DNA from 2 places in the Clostridium neuense genome. Region 1 is predicted to be linked to the other one. Evidence: predicted binding sites of a transcription regulator. Region 1 holds the regulator's gene; the other holds the start of a gene.
What was found. The regulator Rex, encoded in region 1, represses fermentation and respiration genes when NADH is low (regulators of the CRP and FNR family bind a similar motif). The targets are predictions, from matches to a motif close to ATTGTTAANNNNTTAACAAT.
Positions count from the first base shown of each region.

Region 1 (4,675 bases):
GTTATGAATATTTTTGAACCATTTAATACATAATGATCCCCTTCAAGAACTGCTGTAGTTTGTTGACTTGCAGAATCAGTTCCTGCGTTAGGTTCAGTTAATCCATAAGCTCCTATTTTTTCACCTTTTGCAAGTGGTACTAAATACTTTTGTTTTTGTTCTTCAGTACCATATTCATTTATTAATGAAGCACAAAGTGATGTATGTGCTGAAAGAATAACTCCTGTTGTACCACAAACCTTTGATAATTCTTCAACAGCGATTATGTATGAAAGTACATCCCCACCTGCTCCACCATATTCTTTTTTAAATGGGATTCCCATCATTCCATATTTACCCATTTTCTTAACATTTTCCATTGGGAATCTTTCTGTCTCATCAATTTCTGCTGCTATTGGTTCAACATCATTTTTAGCAAATTCTCTAACCATCTGTTTTACTAATTCTTGTTCTTTTGTCAATGCAAAATTCATATAAACTTACCTCCTATCTATTTTTGAAACCTTCTGGTTTTCTCTTCTCAACAAAAGCAGTCATTGCATCTTTTTGGTCTTCTGTTGAAAAACATTCTCCAAATGCTTCTGATTCAAATGACAAAGCAGTATCGATGTCACATTGAATTCCTCTATTAATAGCCTGCTTACTTAACTTAACAGCTATTGGAGCATTATTTGCAATTGTATTTGCAAGTTTTTTTGCTGTATCCATTAATTCTTCAGGTTCTACTACCTTATTTACAAGTCCAATTCTTAAAGCTTCATCTGCTTTTATATTTTTAGCAGTAAATATAAGTTGTTTAGCCATTCCCATTCCTACAAGTCTTGTAAGTCTTTGAGTTCCACCAAATCCAGGTGTTATTCCAAGACCAACTTCTGGTTGACCAAAAAGAGCTTTAGTTGAAGCAATTCTTATATCACAAGCCATTGAAATTTCACAGCCGCCGCCTAATGCAAAACCATTAACAGCTGCTATTACAGGTTTTTCTAAAAGTTCTAATCTTCTAAATACTTTATTTCCTAGTATTCCAAATTTTCTTCCTTCTATTACATTCTTGTCTTTCATTTCGGAAATATCTGCTCCAGCTACAAATGATTTTTCACCTGCGCCTGTTAAAATAACTGCAAGCACTTCATTGTCATCTTCAATCTGATCTAAAACGTAATCAAGTTCAGTCAAAGTTTCACTGTTAAGTGCATTTAGTGCTTTAGGTCTGCTTATAGTAACTATAGCTATTTTACCTTCCTTTTCAAGGATGATATTTTTTAATTCCATGACTTATCCTCCCTAAATCTTTCTATTCTTTGTTAATATTCTAACAAAGGAATCCAAAATTTTAGAAGCCTTAAGCTTCATTTCTAATTATATAATTAATTATTTCATATTTCAATAATATTTATATTGAAATATGAAATAATTAAAAAAAATATCATATTTTATCCTTTAATAAGCAACTCAAAGTAAGCAAACTATCACTTAAATGAACATTTTCCACAATTACGTCCTCAGGAGTAACTAAATCTACAGGTGCAAAATTCCATATTCCTTTTACATTATTTTTTATAATAATTTCAGCTACCTTTTGTGCACTCTTTCTAGGCACACAAATAATTGCAATATTGACATTGTTATTTTTTAGAAAATCATCTACATTATCTATATCTTGTATTTCAATGTCATGTATTTTTAATCCTAAGAGTTTAGGATTTATATCAAAAATTCCTTTTAGCGAAAAACCTAATTTTTCAAAATTTATATAGTTTGCAATTGCTTGACCAATATTACCTGCACCTATAATTATAGTATTATATTCCTTTGTAAGACCTAAAATTATATCTATCTCTTTGCAAAGTTCTTTTACATTATAGCCATACCCTTGTTGTCCAAAGTCTCCAAAACAATTAAGGTCTTGGCGTATTTGTGAAGCCGTGAATCCTATTTTTTCACTTAATTCCTTCGATGAAATCCTATCAACATCATTCTTCACAAGTTCATTTAAATACCTATGATATTTAGGAAGACGCCTTATTACAGCCATTGATATATTTTTTTTCTTTTCCACGCAATGCACCCCTCACCTAGACATACTACTCCAAAGCCTTAGCTATACATTAAATTAATTAAGGTATATAAGCAATACATCACTACTAAAATGATATACTCACAATATATTCTACCACATAATTTGGATTTTACACTATTTATTTTTTCCATTTACTTTATTCATCACTAACATATATGGAAATTTATTTGACAACTTATATTTTTATGCTTTAATATTTATTGGTAAAGGATTAAAGATAAAGCGCGGTGATAATTATGATAGTATTAAGCTGTAAAGATATTCACAAAAGCTATGGAATAGATGTTATTTTAGAAAATATAACCTTCTCTATTAATGAAGGTGAAAGAATTGGAATAATCGGTCCTAATGGTGCTGGAAAATCAACCTTATTTAAAATAATTACAAGCGGTCTAGAATACGATTCTGGAGATTTGTTTATTGATAAAAATAAGCAGCTTGGATATCTGTCTCAGCATCTAGACCTTAAAGCTTCAAATACAATTTTTGAAGAGTTATGTTCGGTTTTTAGCGAGCTTATCTCTATAGAAAACAAGCTAAAAGACTTAGAGCAAAAAATGAGTGAGCCATATGACCCTTTAAAGGAAGATTATCATGCTAAAATCATAAAGGATTACACAAACTATACAGAACTTTACAATACAAGAGGCGGATATTCTTATAAAGGTGAAATATCAAAAGTTCTAAAAGGTCTTGGCTTTTCTGATGAGGATTCAAGAAAACCAATCTCAATACTAAGCGGTGGACAAAAAACAAGAGTAGCCTTATGTAAACTTCTTCTTAAAAAACCAGAAATCCTATTCCTTGATGAGCCAACCAATCATCTTGACCTTGATGCAATAGAATGGCTTGAGGATTATCTTCATACATATAAGGGGACTATACTAATAATATCTCATGACAGATATTTTCTAGATGCTATAACTGATAAAACTTTTGAGCTTATTAATGGACACATAAACTGCTATAACGGAAACTATACTAAAGCACTTGAACTTAAAAAGAAGGACTATGAGATCAAGTTAAAAGCCTTTGAAATTCAGCAATCCGAAATAAAGAGGCAAGAAGCTATAATAGAACGTTATCGTTCCTTTAATAGGGAAAAAAGTATAAAAGCTGCCGAAAGCCGTCAGAAAGCACTTGATAAAATTGAAAGAATAAAACCACCTGATAAGGAAACAGGTGTTACTAGAATAAGCTTTGAAACTTTAATAAAAAGCGGTAAAGATGTTTTACACGTTGAAAATCTATCTAAAAGTTTCGGCGATCATATCTTATTTCAAAACCTTTGTATGGATATAAAAAGTGGAGAAAAAACAGCATTAATAGGTGAAAACGGAAGAGGCAAAACTACATTTTTTAAAATTTTAATGGATAAAGTCAAAAGTGATTCTGGTATTAAGGTTTTAGGTAAAAATGTATTCATAGGTTACTACGACCAAGAGCAATCCAATTTGAATGATGATAAAACTATAATCGATGAGGTATGGGACGATTTTCCTGAACTTACTACTACTGAAGTTAGAAATGCTCTTGCTGCATTCTTATTTACAGGCGATGATGTTTTTAAAGTTATATCTAAATTAAGCGGCGGAGAAAAGTGCAGAATAAATCTTCTTAAATTAATGCTTTCTAAAAATAACTTTTTGCTTTTAGATGAGCCTACAAATCATCTTGACATAGTATCACGTGAGGCACTGGAAGATGCTCTCTTAAGCTACGATGGAACAATTCTTGTAATTTCACATGATAGATACTTCCTAAACAAAGTCGTTTCTAAAATGTATGAATTAGAAGAAAATGGTGTTAAGCAGTATTTAGGAAACTATACTTACTATATAGAAAAGAAAAAGAATCCAACAAGATTTCAGTACGAAGATGAAGTTTCTGATGGAAAAACAAAAACTCAAATACATGCTGAAAAGAAGAAAAAAAGAGAAGAAGAAAAGCTTGAGAAACAAAAAAAGTTAAAGATAAAAAATATAGAAGACAGAATTGCTTCTCTTGAAGAAGAGCTTGAAAAACTTCAAAGTGAGCTGTGTCTCGAGGAAGTTTACTCTAACCCTGAAAAAAGTATTGAGGTAAATAATAAAATATCCGAAACTCAAAGTAATATTGATAAATTGTATGAAGAATGGGAGAAACTAAACAGCTAGCGAAGTAACAATGCTTCGTCACGTTAAAAAAGTCCTATAAATCTAAGGTTCAAAAATTGTAAAATACTAAGATATTTCAATAACTCGCTGAAAAAATGCTCAGACAATTGAAATATCTAATTATTTTACAATTTTTGAGCCAAGATTTATTAGGACTTTTTTAAATCGTTCCTTCAGTATTGTTACTTCGCTCTCACGGTAGTGCAAGGAAAAAATCCCTCCGTACCTACGGAATTTTAGGTGTGAATTTTGTACTATACATGGATATTAAATTATATTGTTTAAAGTGCATTCTTCGTAGAGAAGTGGAGAAAAATTATTCATACAACTTTCTATATCAAGTGCAACTAACAGTTGACAAAAAGTAATGTACACATGGTAGTATTCCTCACAATTAAAGTTATAATTATTTCTATAATCTAAAAAAAATTACTTAGGA
Region 1 covers NZ_JBJIAA010000024.1:183-4,857, reverse strand. The annotation lists gene ACJDT4_RS21595 (acyl-CoA dehydrogenase) at 1-473, opposite strand, end outside; gene ACJDT4_RS21590 (short-chain-enoyl-CoA hydratase) at 487-1,272, opposite strand; gene ACJDT4_RS21585 (redox-sensing transcriptional repressor Rex) at 1,427-2,059, opposite strand; gene ACJDT4_RS21580 (ABC-F family ATP-binding cassette domain-containing protein) at 2,317-4,236, shown strand.

Region 2 (4,675 bases), on a different contig from region 1:
CTCTGCCCATTATCCTTCTAGAACTCAAAGTAAGCACTTTTTTTAAATAGTCACATAGAGTTATAGTTTTAATTTAATATCTCAAGATATTGTTACTTCGCACTTTTTATAAATTCCTCTATTGATCTTCCAATGCTTTCTGCTATTTTTTGCTGATAATTTATGTCTTTTAATTTTTGTCTTTCTGCATCATTTGATAGAAAACCACATTCAACAATTACAGAAGGTATATCCTTTCCATATCTTAATATTTTATATGAATTTTTAGCTGGTTTTTCCTTTCTTTTATTGTTCTTATCTAAATCATTAATTATATTTCTTTGAATTATTCCTGCTAACTCTTCACTTTTTTCATTGTCTCCATACCAAACTTGAGCTCCATAATACTGTGTTTGAGGAAACATATTCAAATGAATACTTACAAAAACATCACAATTTGATTTTAATTTTATTTTACATCTGTTTTCTAAATCTTCAAGCTTTTTTTTTCTTATTTTACCACTTTCAGTATAAAGCCCTTTATCCTCTTCCCTTGTCATAATAACCTTACACTTTTTATTTTCAAGATATTTCTTTAACTTAAGGCTTATACTTAAATTTATATCCTTCTCGCAGGTACCGTCCTTTGCTTGAGCTCCACCATCTATTCCTCCATGCCCTGGGTCTATCAATATTGTTTTAGATGGTTCTTTAAAGTTTTTTGCATATATAAAGTTACATGGAAAAATAGACGATAAAACAATCATAAAAATTATTGCTATCTTCACTTTACAGTCTATAAAACGCAAAATATGACCCCCTAAATGATATTTTATTATTTAAGCCTATTTTGCACTTTTACCCTAAATTTTATTTAGGTAACATTATCCAAATTTTCTATTTGCATAATGTTAATATATATATAACTTTTATATAACAATATATTAATATTTGTGATTTATAATATGTACAATAAAAAAGGGTTAACAGCTGCGAATACGGCAACTACTATAACCCTTTAACAAACATTATGTATTATATATAAGTAACAAAACCTTTATTTATATAAATTTAACTAAGAGCGTAAGTAATCCTGCAATTCCTGCGCAAACTGGCATAGTTATTACCCAAGCTATTACTATGTTCTTAGCAAGCATCCACCTTACAGATGACATTCTGTTTGATGCTGCAACCCCCATAATTGAAGTTGAAATTATTTGAGTTGTACTTACAGGTGCGTGAAACATTGTAGCTGAAAAAATTACTGCCGCTGCTCCAGTTTCGGCTGCAAAACCATTTACAGGCGCTAATCTAGCCATGTTCATTCCCATGGTTTTAATGATTTTATAACCTCCAAAGGAAGTTCCAAGTGCCATAGCAATTGCACAAACAGCTTTAACCCAATCAGGTACTGAAAATGTACTTAAAGATCCTGCACTTAAAAGTGCTAGAGTAATAACTCCCATGGATTTTTGAGCATCATTACCACCATGATTAAGTGCCATAAACATTGCTGAAACAATTTGTGCCTTTGAAAAAAATTTAGAAACAAATGTAGGTTTAGATTTTCTAAAAATCCATTGAAGTAATATCATAACAAGATAACCTATTATAAAGCCTATTACTGGAGATAAAAATAACCATAATACTATTTTTTCCATAAAGGTTATCCAATTAACCACAACAAAAGATGACTTGTACACTACAGCTGAACCTATAAGTCCACCTATTAGCGCATGAGAAGAACTACTTGGGATTCCAATATACCAAGTAAGAAGATCCCATATAATAGCTGCAATTAATGCAATTAAAACAACCTTTGGCGATATTTTAAATGGATCTACTATACCATCACCAACTGTTTTGGCTACCTTATCATTAATAAAAGCTCCCAAAAAATTTAAACATGCAGACATTATAACTGCTGATCTCATGCTTAAAACTCTTGTAGAAACTGATGTTGCTATAGCGTTAGCACTATCATGGAAACCATTTATAAAGTCAAACGTTATAGCTAAAATTACAATTACTATAGTCATTAATAAAGCTGAACTAAGCATTTTTCATAGCAACTCCTTCTACAACGTTTGCCACAGATTCGCAGGCATCGAGTACATCCTCCATGTATTGATATACTTCTCTCCATTTAATTAAATTGAGAACATCATCTTTTTTATCTGTAAACAAAACTCTTATTGCCCTTCTAAAACTAAGGTCACCTTCTTCCTCAATTTTGTTTATTTCTATAATAATATTCTGAAGTTCTTTACTTTTATTCATAAATTTAAATTCCTGCATAAGATCTATAATCTTATTACAAGATCTTACAACAAGCTCTGCCAATTCTTTTGCATCATCTGTAGATTCATGTATGTCAAACATTACAAATCTGCTAGACGCAACCTCCATAAAATCTACTATATCATCCATAAGATTTGCTACCATATAAATATCTTCTCTGTCAAAGGGGGTTACAAAGGTTTTATTGAGTTCGTTTAAAATATTATGCTGCTGATAATCACTTTTATGTTCCATCTCTTTTATAACTTTGAGTTTACTTTCACCATCTTCTGGTTCATTAACATAATCCTTAAATAATAACGCAGTTTCATGAATTATTTTTGCATTTTCGATAAACAAATTAAAAAATTTGTCGTCTTTGGGTGATAAACTAAACATAAAATTCCTCCTATATTTTATTTATTTTATATAAATATTATTATGTTAATAACAAAAACAATAAATATTACTAATAAAGATATCTAAGTGTATAATTAAATTTAGTTTTAGAAGATACTACTTTTTTAAAGGATTGTTTACTCGATGGGACTAAAGTAAAATTAACTCTAAGCCATAATATTATATCATATAAATTTATATAATAGAATATATCATTTTTCAACTAATTATTCATATTATACGTTTAGTTTAAGATAGAATATAATTTATTAACTTTAGGCCTATTTCATTAATAATTCTTTATACTTATAATAAATTTATTATAAAATTTTATTTTTATCCATAAAATTTTATACTCTATTCAAAAAAAAGAAGGCATTAAGCGCCTCCCTTTCTTTAAATGCTCTATTATCTCTTTGAGAATTGTGGTGCTCTTCTTGCCTTCTTGAGACCATATTTCTTTCTTTCCTTCATTCTTGGGTCTCTTGTTAAGAATCCAGCTCTTTTAAGTTCTGGTCTTAAAGAATCATCAGCTTTTAATAAAGCTCTTGCTATACCATGTCTTATAGCTCCTGCTTGACCTGTGAATCCACCACCATTAACACTTACTATTACATCAAATTTTTCTTTAGTACCTGTAAGTACTAGTGGTTGATTGATTATAACTCTTAAAGTTTCAAGTCCGAAATATTCTTGTGAATCTCTTTTATTTATTGTAACTTTACCTTCACCAGGTACAAGTCTTACCCTTGCTATTGCTTCTTTTCTTCTTCCAGTTCCTATATACTGTACTTTTGCCATTTTACTTCCTCCTTCCAGTTACTTCTAATATCTTAATTCCAATGCTTCTGGCTTTTGAGCTTCGTGATCATGTTCTGAACCTTTATATACTTTTAATTTCTTAAGCATTTTTCTTCCTAAAACACCTGCAGGAAGCATTCTTCTAACTGCTTCATAGAATACAAAGTCAGACTTTGTAGCTATAGCCTTTCTATAAGGCATTTCCTTTAATCCACCTGGATAAAGTGAATGATGTCTAAGCATTTTTTGATCTAATTTTTTACCTGTTAAAAGTATTTTATCTGAGTTTATAACAATTACGAAATCTCCTGTATCTACATTTGGAGTATATGTTGGTTTATTTTTTCCTCTTAATATTGTAGCTATTTGACTAGCTGCTCTTCCTAATGCCATTCCTGAAACGTCAACAACATACCATTTTCTTTCAACTTGTTCTGGTTTTGCTAAATACGATTTCACGTTTTTTCCCTCCTAAAACTTCTTTTGCGCATTCTATGTCTAAGATCCGGGGCTAGTGGATCTTTTTATCAATTTTACAAACATAACTATTATAATACAATTAACCTGGTGTGTCAATAATCAAATAAGATTTTATTGGCATATAACCATATGGAACTCGGATGCATTTCTATTGAAATCCATTAATAAAACACCTTTTCAAGGCAAAGTCCCCTTGCTGGAACTACTTTACCCGCTTTATTTCTATCCTTCGATTCTATAATCTCTTCAATATAATGAGGGCTAATTTTCTTTTCCCCAACCAAAAGAAGTGTTCCAACTATAATTCTTACCATATTATATAAAAATCCATCACCAGCTACATATATTTTTATATAATCTCCATCCTTTTCAACTTTTATTTGCATTATAGTTCTTATATTATCCTTAACAGAACTTCCCGTACTTTTAAAAGCTGAAAAATCATGTTTTCCCAAAAAATATACGGATGCCTTTCTCATAGCTTCAATGTCAATATTTCTACTGTATTGATATGCATAATTTCTTCCAATTGCAGCTCTTTCGCTTCTATTTAGTATGGTATAACTATACATTTTTCCCTTACTGCAATATCTAGAGTGAAAGGAGCTATCTACCTCTTCTGAATTTAGTATTACAATATCTTCTGGGAGCCTATGATTTATTACTATTCCCATTTTATCCGGCGGTATAGTGGAATTTGTAGAAAAGTTACAAACATACATCTTTGCATGTACTC
Region 2 covers NZ_JBJIAA010000001.1:436,192-440,866, forward strand. The annotation lists gene cwlD (N-acetylmuramoyl-L-alanine amidase CwlD) at 93-746, opposite strand; gene ACJDT4_RS01900 (inorganic phosphate transporter) at 1,041-2,039, opposite strand; gene ACJDT4_RS01905 (DUF47 domain-containing protein) at 2,032-2,658, opposite strand; gene rpsI (30S ribosomal protein S9) at 3,067-3,459, opposite strand; gene rplM (50S ribosomal protein L13) at 3,484-3,918, opposite strand; gene truA (tRNA pseudouridine(38-40) synthase TruA) at 4,101-4,675, opposite strand, start outside.
Region 2: ACJDT4_RS01905 (DUF47 domain-containing protein) is a predicted target of Rex. The motif match lies at 2,695-2,714, and genes of this name have one in related genera.